2 regions of the Bradyrhizobium sp. 160 genome follow, and region 1 is predicted to be linked to the other one. Evidence: predicted binding sites of a transcription regulator. Region 1 holds the regulator's gene; the other holds the start of a gene.
What was found. The regulator LexA, encoded in region 1, represses DNA repair genes until DNA is damaged. The targets are predictions, from matches to a motif close to TGTTCNNNNTGTGTTCNG.
Positions count from the first base shown of each region.

Region 2: a site for LexA is predicted at 5,782-5,799, ahead of IVA98_RS09790 (YifB family Mg chelatase-like AAA ATPase). Genes of this name have one in related genera too.

Region 1 is NZ_JADPKD010000008.1:595,620-603,370, forward strand. It holds gene IVA98_RS05590 (bifunctional diguanylate cyclase/phosphodiesterase) at 1-442, shown strand, start outside; gene IVA98_RS05595 (S41 family peptidase) at 525-1,862, opposite strand; gene IVA98_RS05600 (alpha-hydroxy acid oxidase) at 2,182-3,315, shown strand; gene IVA98_RS05605 (HAD family hydrolase) at 3,332-3,955, shown strand; gene IVA98_RS05610 (hypothetical protein) at 4,114-4,320, shown strand; gene IVA98_RS05615 (molybdopterin molybdotransferase MoeA) at 4,542-5,753, shown strand; gene lexA (transcriptional repressor LexA) at 5,931-6,632, shown strand; gene IVA98_RS05625 (hypothetical protein) at 7,200-7,634, shown strand.
Region 2 is NZ_JADPKD010000028.1:33,078-40,828, forward strand. It holds gene coaA (type I pantothenate kinase) at 1-8, shown strand, start outside; gene IVA98_RS09770 (hypothetical protein) at 113-466, shown strand; gene IVA98_RS09775 (histidine phosphatase family protein) at 434-1,063, opposite strand; gene IVA98_RS09780 (ATP-binding protein) at 1,173-3,398, opposite strand; gene IVA98_RS09785 (hypothetical protein) at 3,609-4,076, opposite strand; gene IVA98_RS09790 (YifB family Mg chelatase-like AAA ATPase) at 4,185-5,723, opposite strand; gene IVA98_RS09795 (PilZ domain-containing protein) at 5,952-6,197, shown strand; gene IVA98_RS09800 (tetratricopeptide repeat protein) at 6,278-7,051, shown strand; gene IVA98_RS09805 (CpaE/TadZ family protein) at 7,131-7,751, opposite strand, start outside.

The DNA of each region.
Region 1 (7,751 bases):
CGAGATCACCGAGGCCGTGCTGATCCGCGACGACGAAGCAGCGCTGGCGATCCTGCACCAGCTTCGCGCCATCGGCGTGCGCATCGCGCTGGACGATTTCGGCACCGGCTACTCGTCGCTGAGCTATCTGCACCGCTTCCCCTTCGACAAGATCAAGATCGACCGCTGCTTCGTCGAAGACATCGCCGGCCCCGACGGCTCCGCCAGCATCGTCCAGGCCGTCGTCAACTTAGCGGGCGCCCGCCGCATGACCACCACGGCCGAGGGCGTCGAAACCGAAGAGCAGCAGCGTCTGCTCCGGGCGCTCGGTTGTTCGGAGATGCAGGGCTATCTTTTCAGCGCCGCAAAACCGGCCGACAAGATGCTGGAGCTGTTCGCGCTGCATCGCAGCCGTCTCGCCCGACGCGAAGGCAGCGAGAGCCGACGCCGCGAGGCCGGTTAGGCTTCGAAGACTGCGCCGCAAACGAAATCGCCCAGAAGCGGTCATCCGCTCCCGGGCGATCCATGTCTGAAGGCCGTCAGGTCTAGTTCGGCACCGCAGCCTTCGTCGCGCGCTTGGCGGCGACGGCATTCGCGGTGACGCCGTGAAGGAAGTCATAGGCCGCATGCAGCGCCTTGTCGTCCTTCTCCTCCGGCGGGACGTAGGATTGGGAACCGGTCTGCTCAGTGCCATCGGCGGCCGACAGGTGCCCGCGCATCTGGGACTCCGCCATGGTATCCATCCGGCCCTTCAGCTCGGGCGGCACGTCCTGGAGGATCTCGACGTCGGGCGCGACCCCCTGGGCCTGGATCGAGCGGCCCGACGGCGTGTAGTAGCGCGCCGTGGTCAGCGCCAGCGCACCGTTGCCGGCGCCGAGCGGAATGATCGTCTGCACCGAGCCCTTGCCAAACGAGCGCGTGCCGATGATCGTCGCGCGCTTGTGATCGTGCAGGGCGCCGGCCACGATCTCGGAAGCCGACGCCGAGCCGCCATTGACCAGAACCACCAGCGGCTTGCCCTTGGTGAGATCGCCGCCATGCGCGGTGAAGCGCTGGGTTTCTTCCGGATTGCGCCCGCGGGTCGAGACGACCTCGCCACGCTGGAGGAATGCGCTCGACACCGAGACGGCCTGGTCGAGCAGGCCGCCGGGATTGTTGCGCAGGTCCACAACATAGCCTGCGAGCTTCTCCGGAGGGACCTCCTTGGAGACCGACGCGATCGCCTTCTTCAGGCCGTCGGTGGTCTGCTCGTTGAACGAGGTGATGCGGATATAGCCGATGTCGCCATTCTCGACGTGGAAGCGCACCGGGCGCACATGGATGATCTCGCGGGTGATCGCGACGTCGAGCGGCGCGTCGGCACCCTTGCGCACGATGGTGAGCTTGGTCTTGGTGGCGACCGGCCCCTTCATCTTGTTGACGGCCTGCTCGAGCGTCATGCCCTGCACGGCCTCGCCGTCGATCTTGCTGATGAGGTCGCCGGACATGATGCCGGCCTTCGAGGCCGGCGTGTCGTCGATCGGCGAGACGACCTTGACGAGGCCATCCTCCATCGTGACCTCGATGCCGAGCCCGCCAAACTCGCCGGAGGTGGTCTCCTGCATCTCGGTCCAGGCCTTGGCATTCATGTAGCGCGAGTGCGGATCGAGCGAGGTCACCATGCCCGTGATCGCGCCTTCGATCAGCTTGGCATTGTCGGGCTTCTCAACATAGTTCGCCTTGACCCGCTCGAACACTGCGCCGAACAGATTGAGCTGGGAATAGGCATCGTCCGCGCTCGCCGCCGCCCGTGCCGCCCACACGCTGCCGTGGGGACTGGCTACCAGAAGGGTCAGACACACTCCCGTGAGCGCGCCCAGGGGGAACAGCAGGGTTTTCCGCATGGATAGGCTGGCCTTTTGCTTAGCGGTTCTGTTGAGGGCTTATCTCTCGGGCTTGGAAGCCGCCATGCAAATGGCGATCCAGGTCACCTCTCACAACACCATTCTGGTTTCTTCAAGGCCGCCTGGAAGGCCGGCGGCGGTACGCCGGCGAAATCCCTTCGCTTCGGCTTAAACTTTTGGCAACGTTCCGAAACCGCTTCGCGCAACGCGGCATCGGTCGGCCGCCCACGCCTCGCAGCTATGCGATTTTAGGATGGTTTTGGAGGGCCGGACACGCTAGGCGATGGCGACAAGACTTCAAATTCTCGGGAGGACAACAATGAATGACGCGCCCCGCATCCGGCCGGACAGGAACGTCGAACTCGGCGCCAGCAACGAGCCGTTCCAGAACCTGCACGAGTTCATCCGGAAGGCGCGCGCCAACCTCAACCAGAATGCCTGGGACTACATCGTCGGCGCTGCCGAGACCGAGACCACGATGCGCCGCAACCGCATGGCGCTGGACGAGATCGCCTTCCGCCCGCGCGTGCTGCGCGACGTTCGCAAGGTCGACGGCTCCGTCGAGCAGTTCGGCCGCAGGATGCGGCTGCCGGTGGTGCTCGCCCCCGTCGGTGCGCTGGAGATCTTCGATCCCGATGGCGCGGCAAGCGTCGCGCGCGCCGCCGGCACCTTCGGTGCGGCGCACATGTTGAGCTCGGTGTCCGAGCCGGGGCTCGAGAAGACCGGCGAGGCCGCGCCCGACGCGCTGCGGCTCTATCAGCTCTATGTCCGCGGCGACGATGCCTTCGTCGCCGATGTCGTCAGCCGGAGCGAGAAGAACGGCTATGCCGCGTTCTGCCTGACTGTCGACACCGCCCATTACAGCCGTCGCGAACGTGACATCGCCAAGCGCTACGTTCGCGAAAGCCGCCTGCGCGCGACCGGCGGCGATTTCCAGAAGGGTCTGGAATGGCGGACGGTGAAGATGATCAAGGACAAGTTCAGGATCCCACTGATCCTGAAGGGCATCGCCACCGCCGAGGACGCTCAGATCGCGATCGATCACGGTGTCGAGTGGATCTACGTCTCCAACCATGGCGGCCGTCAGCTCGATCACGGCCGCGGCGCCATGCATGTGCTGCCTGAAATCGTCGAGGCGGTGAAGGGCCGCGCCAAGATCATGGTCGATGGCGGCTTCTGCCGCGGCACCGACATCGTCAAGGCGATCGCGGCCGGCGCCGACATCGTCGGCATCGGCCGGCTGCAATGCTGGGCGCTGGCCGCGGCCGGCGAAGCAGGCGTGATGCGAATGCTGGAACTGCTGGAGGACGAAGTGCTGCGCTGCCTCGGCCTCCTGGGTGCCACCTCGTTCGCCGAAGTCGACAAATCCTGCCTGCATCAGGCGACCGCAACGAATGCGCCGAGCGTGTTCAGCGCGTTCCCGCTGTTCGACCACGAGCCCTACCGATACTGAAAAGTGAAAGAACGCGATGACCTCACTCTCCCCCGGTAGCGCCGATGCGCTCCTGTTCGATCTCGGCCGCGTGGTGCTCGATATCGATTTCTCCAAGGCGATCGCCTGCTGGGCGGGGCATGCGGGCTGCCAGCCCGAGGCCATCGTCGCACGCTATGTGCGTGACGAGGCCTACCGGCTGCACGAGGTCGGCAAGATCAGCGACGAGGATTATTTCCAATCGCTGCGTTCATCGCTCGGGATCGGCATTTCCGACGCGCAATTTCTGGAGGGATGGAACGCGATCTTCGCCGGCGAGATGCCTGAGATCGCCGAGCTCTTGCCGCGCGCGGCGAAGCAGGTGCCGCTATATGCCTTCTCCAACACCAACCGGCCACATGTCGACTATTTCTCGAAGGAATATGCCGGGGTGCTCGGGCATTTCCGCGAGCTCTATCTGTCGTCCAGCATCGGCCTGCGCAAACCGGATGCAGAGGCGTTCGATCATGTCGTGGCGGCGATCGGCCTGCCAGCCAGCCGAATCGTCTTCTTCGACGACCTTGCCGAGAACATCGAGGGGGCGCGAGCGCGTGGACTGACGGCGGTGCATGTCACCTCGCCCGGTGATGTCGGCAAGGCCTTGCTAGCGTTGGGAATTTGACCACCGATGCCGACCGGATCGGGTCGGGTTCCGGGCACCCAAATCCGCTCGGGTAGGGACCAATTCACTTTGTACATTTTTGTACAGAGTTCCGGGAACGGAATACCTCCCTCCGGACTCTATGAGTCCGTTGGGACGTCTACATCGGACTTATTCTCGTGCTGGGCAAAGCCTACCTCACAAAGCAAGCCTCCTTGCTGCTCGAATTCGCCAAGACCACCTCGGATTCGCGCCTCTCCGCCAAGCTGATCAGCAAGGCCGCCGACCTAAAGTCGCAGGCCGATCCGCTGCCGGACAAGGATCAAAGCCCCAAAGCTCCGGACGTGACAGCCGGCGTCAGTTCGGGCGAACAGACGCAGAGTTGATCCGATGCTGGCCGTGGCGCTCATCCTTGTCGTCCTCGCCATGGCTATCCTCGTACCGGTCTGTCTCGCCTTCCGGATCATGCCGTGACCGGTCTGCGCACGATTCTTCATGACGGAGATCACGCAGGATAAATCATCCTGTCGGCGCCTTTGCCTCACGCCTGCACTCGGCTAGAACTTTCGCCGCCCATTGCCGATATGCTCAGCAGGAGTTTCCGCCCTTGGCCTTGATGCCGGTTTCTGACGCGCTTGCCGCGGTGCTGGCAGGTGCGGAGCCGCTGCCTGAAGCGATGGTTTCCCTCAACGAGGCCTATCATCGCGTGCTCGCACGCGATGTCGCGGCGCTGCGCACACAGCCGCCGGAAGCAATGTCGGCGATGGACGGCTACGCGGTGCGCGCGAGCGATGCAACAAAGCTCGATAGTGCGCTCACCTTGATTGGCGAGGTGGCGGCGGGTCGTCCATTCGCGGGAACGCTGGGCCCCGGCGAAGCCGTGCGGATCTTCACCGGCGGCGTCATTCCCAACGGTGCCGACGCAGTCGTGATCCAGGAGGACACGGTTGCGGACGGCAAGCGCATCACGATCAAGGAAGCCGCCATTGCCGGCCGCCACATCCGCCCCGCGGGCGTCGACTTCTCCGAAGGCGACCTGCTCCTGCGCAAGGGAACCCGTCTCACCGAGCGCGATCTCGCACTCGCCGCCGCCATGAATCATCCGCAGCTTGCCGTCTGCCGCCGTCCGAAGGTCGCGATCCTCGCCACCGGCGACGAACTGGTAATGCCGGGAACCACGCCCGGTCGCGGCCAGATCGTCTATTCCAACGGCTACGCCCTGCACGCGCTCGCCCGCAGCGAGGGGGCCGATACCATCGACCTTGGCATTGTCGCCGATACGCTGGAGGCCACCACTGCCGGCATCCGCCGCGCCCGCGAGAGCGGCGCCGAGATCCTGGTCACGAGCGGCGGCGCGTCGGTCGGCGACCACGATCTGGTCCAGCAGGCGCTGAGGGACGAAGGCGTCGCGATGGCGTTCTGGAAGATCGCGATGCGCCCGGGCAAGCCGATGATGCATGGGCGGCTCGGCGCGATGCGCGTGATCGGCCTGCCGGGTAATCCCGTGTCATCCTACGTGTGCGCCTTCCTGTTCCTGGTGCCGCTGATTCGCGCCTTGTCGGGACGATCCGTGATTCATCACCGACAAGAGCGCGCCGTGCTCGGCCGCGATGTGGACGCAAACGATATGCGCGCGGACTATCTGCGCGCACATCTGGAGACGCGCGACGACGGCACGCTGGTGGCCCTTCCCGTCGATCACCAGGATTCCTCGCTGCTTGCGAATCTCGCTGCAGCACAGGCACTTCTCGTCCGCGCACCGTTCGCTCCGAAGGCAGAGGCCGGCTCGCCTTGCGAGGTGCTGCGCCTGCCCGTCTGAACGCATCCACTACACGCGTTCCGCGAACTTTGCCGCGTTCACGGTAAATTAAGCAGTTGCGGAACACATATGGAACATATAGTGTCCGTTCATGATTTGTTTCGAGCATGTAGCGGTCTACCGCTCCAATTCAGCGTCTCGGAATCGAACGACATCAACCGGGGGACTTTGGTCGAGATGTTAACGCGCAAACAATACGAGCTTCTGCGGTTCATCAGCGAACGTCTGAAGGAAAGCGGCGTGCCGCCCTCCTTCGACGAGATGAAGGATGCGCTCGACCTGCGCTCGAAATCGGGCATCCATCGCCTGATCACTGCGCTCGAGGAGCGCGGCTTCATCCGCCGCCTGCCCAACCGCGCCCGCGCCATCGAGGTGATCAAGCTGCCCGAGCTCCAGGCCGCCGCCGGCAGCCGCCGCGGCTTCACGCCGAGCGTCATCGAGGGCAATCTCGGCAAGGTGCGCGCGAGCTCCAGTTCTTCCGCGGACGAGGGCGAGCGTCCCGTTGCGGTGCCCGTGATGGGTCGCATCGCGGCCGGCACGCCGATCGAAGCGTTGCAGACCCGCAGTCACACCATCAGCGTGCCGCCCGACATGCTCGGCTCAGGCGAGCACTACGCACTCGAAGTGCGCGGCGATTCGATGGTCGAAGCTGGCATTCTCGATGGCGACATGGCGCTGATCCAGCGTAACGAGAGCGCCGATACCGGCGACATCGTGGTGGCCCTGATCGACGACGAGGAAGCGACGCTCAAGCGCTTCCGCCGCCGGGGGGCGTCGATCGCGCTCGAGCCCGCCAATGCCGCCTATGAGGTGCGCATCCTGCCGCCGAACCGGGTGAAGATTCAGGGCAAGCTGATCGGGCTGTACCGCAAGTACTGAGACGAGCTAGCGGTCATTCGATACCAATGATTCCGATTGGAGCGGACGACGGTCCGCTCCAGCTGGATAGTCTTTTGGTCTTGCGCAGATTATCCGGCCCCTCTCTCCGGCGCTCCATCCTCGGCATGCGGCCCCAAGCACTCATCGCTTGTGAAGAGATCTTAGGAGATTACGATGTGCAGGATCGCCTTAAGCGCCTTCGCAGCGTGCTGATCGCTTGATCGGCCGCGCAAGCATTCGCAACTCAATTGCAGCACCACGCACGCAAGTCGGCGCACGCAGGGAGCGAGCATTTCCGCAACGCCCGAACTGCCATCGACCGACAGCCACGGCGAAGCTGGCCACATTCCCCTGGTCGGCGCCCGTAGGCCACGGGCGCTCGCATCCGCCGAATGCACTGAAGCGAGCTTTGTTCCTATGGCTTCGGGAAAGATAATGTGATCGCGTCCGGCAACGCCAGCCGCAGATTTGCCTACAACGGAGCAGAGCGTTACGTGCTTCCACTCTGATAGAGGCTTGCGCCTCCGAAGGAGGCGCGGGTTGCTATCTTCGAATGAGGAGCACCCGATGTGTGACTACAGCCTGCATGCCGTTGCATCTCGCCCCGCCGAAGTCGGCGAGACGATCGTGTCGACAACGTTCCGCGGCACCTCAACGCGCGGCTTTGCTTCCGCGGCCGATCCGACCGTGGCCGTCTGCCTGCTGCCGGGAACGGAGCTCGCCTTCGCCGACAACGTCCGTTACGATAATCGCTGGATCTGGACGCGCACCATCAACTCCCGCGTCGGCAAGTTCGGCAAGATCGATCCGCACATACCCGACCGCCATCATGACGCGATCGAATTCCCCGACGGCAAATACGTGCTGGTGACGCAGCTCGTCGAAGGCCAGCGCGCAACCGTGCTGCAATTGCCGGTGACGCAGCCGGTCAGCGAGCGCGAGCACAAGCCGCAGATCGTCGCCGATAGCCGGTCGACGATCACGCGCTTGCCGATTGGCTGAGCCGTCCCCGCCCGCGGGGTCGGGCCAGGATTGAAATTGCCATCGCCGGCCGAGGCCGGCGAGATGGTAAGATTTAATGCTGCGGAACGTCCGGTCGGACCCGGACCTACTCTTCGC
Region 2 (7,751 bases), on a different contig from region 1:
GGTTGTAATCGCGCCGGTGAACATGGCCCCTGGCTGGTTTGGGCTGAGTGTCTTTTGTTGCAGACCTACAATCGGTATTCCGCTATGCGTTCAAGAACGGCGGAGAGGCACTATGGTTGATCGTCTCAGAAGCGCTGCGGAGCAGCTTGAAGCTCCGATCTGCCCGGACTGCCACATCGAGATGAAGTGGTTCCGCTCCGAACTGCTCGCGGACGAGCCGACGCCGATCATCGCGCATCTTTTCGTGTGCCCACATTGCAAGCGCGCGGCAAAAGCGGACACCATCTTCAAAGCCGACCGAGCGCCGCCTGATAAGCTCACTGCGCCGCGCTTTCTTTCACATGCCGACGCACCGAGTCGCGCCGGACGGCACGGGGCATGCTCGGCGCCCGACCTGGCCGTTACCCTAGCTGGCACGCCGCCGCTGGATGGCTCACTTGCCTGTTTTCGTATTCCAGTCCGCTAGCTTGATGCGCCCCGCAAAGATGGCGGGCCCGGAGCTGCTGGCCTTGTAGACGAAGGCTTCGCCTTCCTGCACGTCGCCGGCCTCCTTGCCGAAGGCATCGGCGATGTTCGTCTTGTGGGTGATCAGGAACGTGTTGGTGCCGGCCTTCGGCGGCGTATCGACGAGATGACGCACGGCTTGGCCCGCCTTTGCATTTGCACCCGTCGGGTTGGCCATTCCCGACGCACTGGCGTTGCTGCTGTCCGTTAACGCATCGACCGGCTTGACCTCGCGGCCGGAGATCAGCTTGCCCGCCTCGACCGCGCGGTTCAGCCGGCTGGTGTAGACCTCGCCGATCGGAATCGCGAGATCCTTGACCGCTGTCCCGATCTGACGCGCCATGTCCCTGCCCTTTTCACTGAGCTGGCGCTGCGCGCTCATGTCGTCGAATTTGAAAGGGTAGACGTCCCTTTGGCTGTCGTCGGTGGCGGTGTGCCGAAACACCAGCACGTAACCGCCCTGCCTGAGGGATGTGATGAGTTCCGGCGTATCCGCCGCGGTGTGTCCAGAAATTCCAGCGAAAAGGACAATGAGTGCGAGGCGGCAAAGCACGTTCATGCGCAAAGTCCCCTATTGCAAAACGTCCCCTCAGGGGATGGTGACGCGCAACGAGGCCGATTTCAATTATCGATTGCCGGTCGGGCCGAGGTTCTCGTGAAATTCTGGATCAGACTGTCAGGTGGCGGGACGTGGCCAGCCCGGCCAGCGCCTGATCCAGCTTCTCGCGGTCGAGCGGCTTGATCAGGAATCCATTCATGCCTGCCTCGAAGCAGGCGTAGCGGTCCTCGACCAGCGTATTGGCGGTGAGTGCCAGGATGGGCACGCGCTGGCGACCCATGGCCGCCTCATGCGCGCGAATGCGCTTTGTCGTCTCAATGCCGTCGAGCTGCGGCATCTGGATATCCATCAGCACGAGGTCATAGGGCGTGCCGGCCGATGAGGCGGCGAGCCAGGATTCCAGCGCCGCTTCGCCGTGGATAGCGATGACGACGCGGTGGCCGAGTTTGGTGAGCAGCGAGCGCATCAACAGCGCATTGATCTCGTTGTCCTCGGCAACGAGGATCGACAGGCCTTTCGCCGGCGTTGCACTTTTGGATTCTGCCAATGGCTCCGGCGCGAGCTCGGGCGAGGCGACCTCCGGCGTCAGCGAAAGGCGTGTGGCGAGCGAGGCGGCGCGCAGCGGCTTCACCAGGAATCCGGTGAAGGCCGGGGACAGTTCCTCATGGCGCGAGCTCGACGTCAGCAGCACCAGGCGCTGCATCGCATGCGCCCGCGCCGTTTCGCCGAGATGGTCGGCAGCGGCGGGACCGATCGCGCGATCGACCAGCATGGCGTGCCATGAACGCTCCGGCAGCAGCGCTTGAGCCACGGCGGCGTCCGCCACCATGCAGGTCTGACCGCCCCAGCGCTCCAGGCGCCGCGCGATCAGCGACGCCTCGATGCCCTCGGCGACGAGGAGAATCGGCTTGCCGGCGAGTTCGGGGCTGGGGAATGCCGTCTGTCCGCTACCTGCTTGTGACGGGGCTAGCGGCACCGCGACCTCGAAGGTTGACCCTTTGCCCGGTTCGCTCTCGAGCGTGATCCGGCCGCCCATGCGCTTGACGATGCGCTCGCTGATGGACAGGCCTAGCCCGGTGCCGCCATAGGTGCGCGCGACGCGCTCGTCCGCCTGCTCGAACTCCCGGAAGATGCGCGATTGCGCTTCCGACGCGATGCCGATGCCGGTGTCGCGGACCAGGAAGCTGATCTCGTTCGGCCGCATGCCGGGCTCGACGATCAGCGCGACGCCGCCGCTCGCGGTGAACTTGATGGCGTTGCCGGCGAGGTTGAGCAGCACCTGGCGCAGCCGCGCGGCGTCCCCCACGACCTCGAGCGGCAGGCGCTCGTCGATATAGGACGCGATCTCGAGACTCTTGGCCTGCGCACGCGGCGCGAGAAGCTCGGTGATCTCCTCGACCAGCGTGGACAAGGCGAAAGGACGCTGCTCGAGATCGAGCTTGCCGGCTTCGATCTTGGAATAATCGAGCAGCTCCTCGATCAGCGCCATCAGTGCTTCGCCCGAGGTTTTCACCGCCCTGGCATAGGTCGTCTGCTCCGGCGTCAGCATGGTGTCGAGCAAGAGGCTGCCCATGCCGATGATGCCGTTGAGGGGCGTGCGGATTTCGTGCGAGGCCATCGCGAGGAAACGCGATTTCGCGCGGTTGGCGGCATCGGCCTGATCGCGCGCGTCGGATAAAGCGCGCTCGGTCTCGGTGCGGTCGGTGACGTCGCGTCCGACGCTCTGCAATTCGGCGGGCTGGCCGGCATCGCGGCGCACATAGCCCTCGCGCCAGGCGATCCAGCGCGCACCGAGCGGGGTTGCGATTTTCTGGTCGTGAACGCGCGTGCCGCTGCTCTCGCGCGCGCTGTCGCCCTGCTCCAGCACGTCGAAGTCGAAGCGTGTGCCGACCAGCGCGCTCCGGGCCTGTCCCGCCAGCGCGCAATAGGCGTCGTTGGCAAAGGTGATGCGGCCGCTCGTGTCGCGCAGCACGATCAGGTCGCCCTGCTGCTCGAACAGGCTGCGGGCGCGCTCTTCGGCTTCCTTGAGCTCCCAATTGCGGTCGATCAGCGCCTCGTTGTGGGCGGCGAGCGAACGCAGCCGCTTGTTGACGAAGCGCAGCCGCATGCTCAGCGTCGCAAGACCAAGGCACGCCAGCGCGAACAGAAAGCTCGCGCCGATCGCAAAGGCGTTGGGATCGTAGCCGGAATTCTCGGACCGGCTGCCGGAGACGAAGCCGTAGGCGGCGCCGAACGTCGCCGAGAAGATAATGAACGAGCGCAGCGCGAAAGCGATACGGGGATGCTGTCGCCTGAAGCGGCGCATGCGCACCTTGATCCGGAACGTCCGACCCATCGCCACCGACCCTTGTCCGAAACCCCGTGCCCGCCGTGTGCGACGATGTCGCGTCGACCTTGCGAACAGCTTGAGGCTTTGGCGCCGCCTCCCAACAGGGTTGACGAGGTGTTAACGCTTCAGAGCATGATCCGCAAAAGTGTGCAGCGATTTTCCGAAAAGATCATGCTCAAGCAAGAAGCTAAAGCGCGATCGTGATCTCAGCGCGCTTTAGAGCGAGGCGGCCTGCAGGTGGCCATGGCCGCCGCGGGCGCCGACGATCAGCGCCGCGGCCTCGCGCTGCGAGAACGTCTTCGAGCGCACATAGATGCGGTAATCGGCCGGTCCTTCGGTGGAGAGATAGATCACCTGGCCGCCGTCGACGGGCTGCGCGGCGATCGAGACCAGGCGTGTCGACGGATTGCCCTGGCAGGAATCCGATTCCGAGCCGAGGCCATCGTCGACCACCGCGAAGTCCGCAGCGTCCGCATTGTCGGTGACCTGGACCCGTACCGTGGCCTGCGCGGGATCATCGGTGAAGGCGACATGCACGCCGGCGGTCCAGAACACGGAGGTGAGCTCGACCGAGGTCTCGCCCAGGGCAATGCAGGGATGCGAGACCGATCCGATCTCGGCGCGGGCGAACACCGCCGCCGCCAACAGGGGAACAACCGACGCCAGGATCTTGAAACGCAACATGACACTCTACTCGCCCGCCCCGCGGGAACTCGTGTTGGAAACACATGCGGCTTATGGTTTGCAGAGCGTAAAGGAAACTCGTTACCGCCGGGTTGATGCGTGCGGGCTTCACGCCATCTGCCGTACATCCTCCGCGAGTGCGCGGTAGGACAGCGCTTCGGCGAGGTGCAGCCGGCCGATCTTGTCCGCGTTATCGAGATCGGCCAGCGTGCGCGCGACCCGCAGCACGCGGTGATAGCCGCGCGCCGACAGCCGCATGGTCTCCGCCGCGTCCCGCAATAGCTTGGCGCCTTGCGCATCCGGTTTTGCGATCTCTTCGAGGACCGAGGCCGGCGCCTCGGCATTGGTGCGGACGTTGGGCAGGCCGGCATCCGCATAACGCGCGAGCTGGATGTCGCGTGCCGCCGCCACGCGCGCGGCGACTTCGGCGGAGCCTTCCGCTGGCGGCGGCAGAATCAAATCGGCCGCGGTCACCGCCGGCACCTCGATGCGCAGATCAATGCGATCCATCAAGGGACCCGAGATGCGCGCCTGGTAGTCGCCGGTGCAGCGGTCGATGCGGCCGCGCTTGCAGGCATAGCCCGGCTCGAACGCGTTGCCGCAGCGGCAGGGATTCATTGCGGCCACCAGCATGAAGCGGGCAGGGTAGGTGACGCGATGATTGGCGCGCGACACCGCGACCTCGCCGTTCTCGAGGGGCTGGCGCAGCGAATCCAGCACGCGCGGATCGAACTCCGGCAGCTCGTCGAGGAACAGCACGCCCTGATGCGCCAGCGAGATCTCGCCGGGCTTGGCGCGCACGCCGCCGCCGGTGAGCGCGGCCATGCTGGCGGAATGATGCGGCGAGCGGAACGGCCGCCGCGCGGTTAGCGCGCCGCCCTCGATCTCGCCGGCGACGGAGGCGATCATCGAGACTTCGAGCAGTTCGCCTGGCGACAGCGGCGGCAGGATCGAGGGCAGGCGGGCCGCCAGCATCGATTTGCCGGCGCCAGGCGCGCCGATCATCAGCAGGTGATGTCCGCCCGCGGCTGCGATCTCGAGCGCCCGCTTGGCGCTCTCCTGGCCCTTGATATCGCGCAGGTCGAGGGACGAGGCGGCGGCCTCATGCACCTTCGGCGAGGGCCGCGACAGCACCTGCGTGCCCTTGAAATGGTTGGCGATCTGAATGAGTGATTGTGCGGCGATGATCTGGATGTCCGGGCTCGCCCAGGCCGCCTCCGAGCCGCAGGCTGCCGGGCAGATCAGGCCCTCCTCGCGCGCATTGGCGCCGATCGCGGCGGGCAGGACACCTGCGACCGGCGCAATCGATCCGTCGAGGCCGAGCTCGCCGAGAACGGTGAAGCCAGCCAGTGCATCGGGCGGGATCGCGCCGATCGCCGCCATCAGCCCGAGCGCGATCGGCAGGTCGTAATGGCTGCCCTCCTTGGGCAGGTCGGCCGGGGCCAGATTGACGATGATCCGCCGCGCCGGCAGCGCCAGCCCCGAGGCGATCAGGGCCGAACGCACCCGCTCGCGTGCCTCCGACACCGCCTTGTCCGGCAGGCCGACGATGGCGAAGGCCGGCAGCCCTGGGGCGACCTGCACCTGCACGTCGACCGCACGGGCCTCAATCCCCTCAAAGGCGACGGTAGAAACCCGCTGAACCATGCTCGAACCAGCCTGCCCTTTCGCGCGATTAGGGGTAGCAGAGTCGGGCGCCTTGCGCAAGAACAATACAGGAACATGTCCAAGGACCGACAAAAGTACTATCCGATCGTAAACGTGAAGCGGACACTACGCCTCGAATGCGAGCGGCTCCCCTCAGCACATTCCAACGAATGTCCGCTACTCCTACGCTTGCGGGATGGGCCGTGGTCTAACGGGTGAAGAATTCAAATGCTTGCAAATCGCCGGAGAAGCGAACGTCGGGTATGCAGCCGGCTCGCCAAAATCCATTTTGGCGCGGGCTCGCTGCCGCGCGACTGCACGATCACGGATATCTCGGATGGCGGCGTGAAAGTGGTGGCGGAATTCCTGGAAGTGCCGCCGCAATTCACCATCATCTTCGCGCCCGATTATTCCCGCCAATGCCGCCTGCGCTGGCGCATCGGCTGCGAGTTCGGCGCGGAGTTCGTCGATTAGACCTTAATGGTCGCGCCTCCTTAACGGGGCTTTAGCGTTAATGGGTAAGCATCTCTGATCAGTCGCCGAGTGATCAGAGTATGTCCAAGCGTCCGTCTCCCGCCTCTCCTTCGGCGAAATTCCTGCTTCCCGCGTTGATGGTGCTTGTCCTCGCCGGCTGCCAGACCAATGGCATCGAGGATGTCACCGGCGCGCTCGGCGTCAGATCTGAAGCCAGTGTGAAGGCCGACGCCAAGCCGGACATGGACACCTTGCGCGAACGCTATCGCGCCACGCCCGGTGATCCCGGCGTTGTGCTCGCCTATGGCAAGGCGCTGCGCGATAGCGGCCAGCGGGCGCAGGCGGTCGCGGTGATGGAGCAGGCCGTGCTCGGCCATCCCAGCAACAAGGCATTGCTCGCCGGCTATGGCCGCGCGCTCGCTGACAACGGCAATTTCCAGCAGGCCTTCGACGTCCTCGGCCGAGCGCATACGCCCGAGGATCCGGACTGGCGCATCCTGTCGGCGCAGGGCGCGGCGCTCGATCAGCTCGGCCGCAATGAGGAGGCGCAGCAATATTATGCGACCGCCTTGAAGATCGTGCCCGACGAGCCGCAGGTTTTGTCCAATCTCGGCCTGTCTTACATGCTCCAGAACAATCTGCCGCGGGCGGAGGAAACGATGCGCCGCGCGCACGAGCGCAATCCCGCCGATTCCCGCGTGCGCGCCAATCTCGCGCTGGTGCTGGGACTGGAAGGAAAGCAGGCCGAGGCCGAGGCTATCGTGAGGACCGACCTGCCGCCGGATCAGGCGGCGGCAAAGGTCACGGCGCTGCGGCAATTGCTGGCGAAGAAGCAGCAGCGGGCGGACAAATAGCCCGCGCCGTTTAGATCTCGTTTTTGGCGCGCTTTCTTGACGCGAACCCGGATCCGTCGCTCGAAAACGCGTCCAGCCCCTACGACGCCTTGCGATGCGGGGCGGATCCGCGGCCCGACCTGCCCTTCAGCTTCTTCAGCAGCGGGCCGAGCAGCGAGCGCCTCGGCTTCTTCACCTCGCCGCGGCCGGCGAGGCGGTTGGCCATGTTCTGGAACAGAAGGGTGGTGCGGTGGCTCTTGGAGATCTCCGCGATCATCTGGCCGTTGTTGGCGGCGGTCGAGAACAGCTTCGAATCGAACGGGATCACCGCGAGCGGCTGGCTCTCCATGGTTTTGGCGAAAGCCTTGACCTCGATCTCCGCGCGCTTGTGCATGCCGACCTGGTTGAGACAGTACAGCGGCGGCCGGTCGTTCGGGCGCGCCGCCTTGAGCACGCTCAGCATGTTCTTGGTGTTGCGCAAATTGGCGAGATCGGGCTCGGCCACGATCACGATGTCGTCGGCGTTGACCAGCGCCCGCCGCGTCCAGCCCGACCATTGGTGGGGTACGTCGAGCACGATGCAGGGCGTGGTCATGCGCAGCGTGTCGAACACCGCATCAAAAGCTTCGGCGCCGAAATCGTAGACGCGGTCGAGCGTCGCGGGGGCCGCCAGCAGGCTGAGGCGCTCGGTGCATTTGGCAAGCAGGCGCTCCATCAGCGC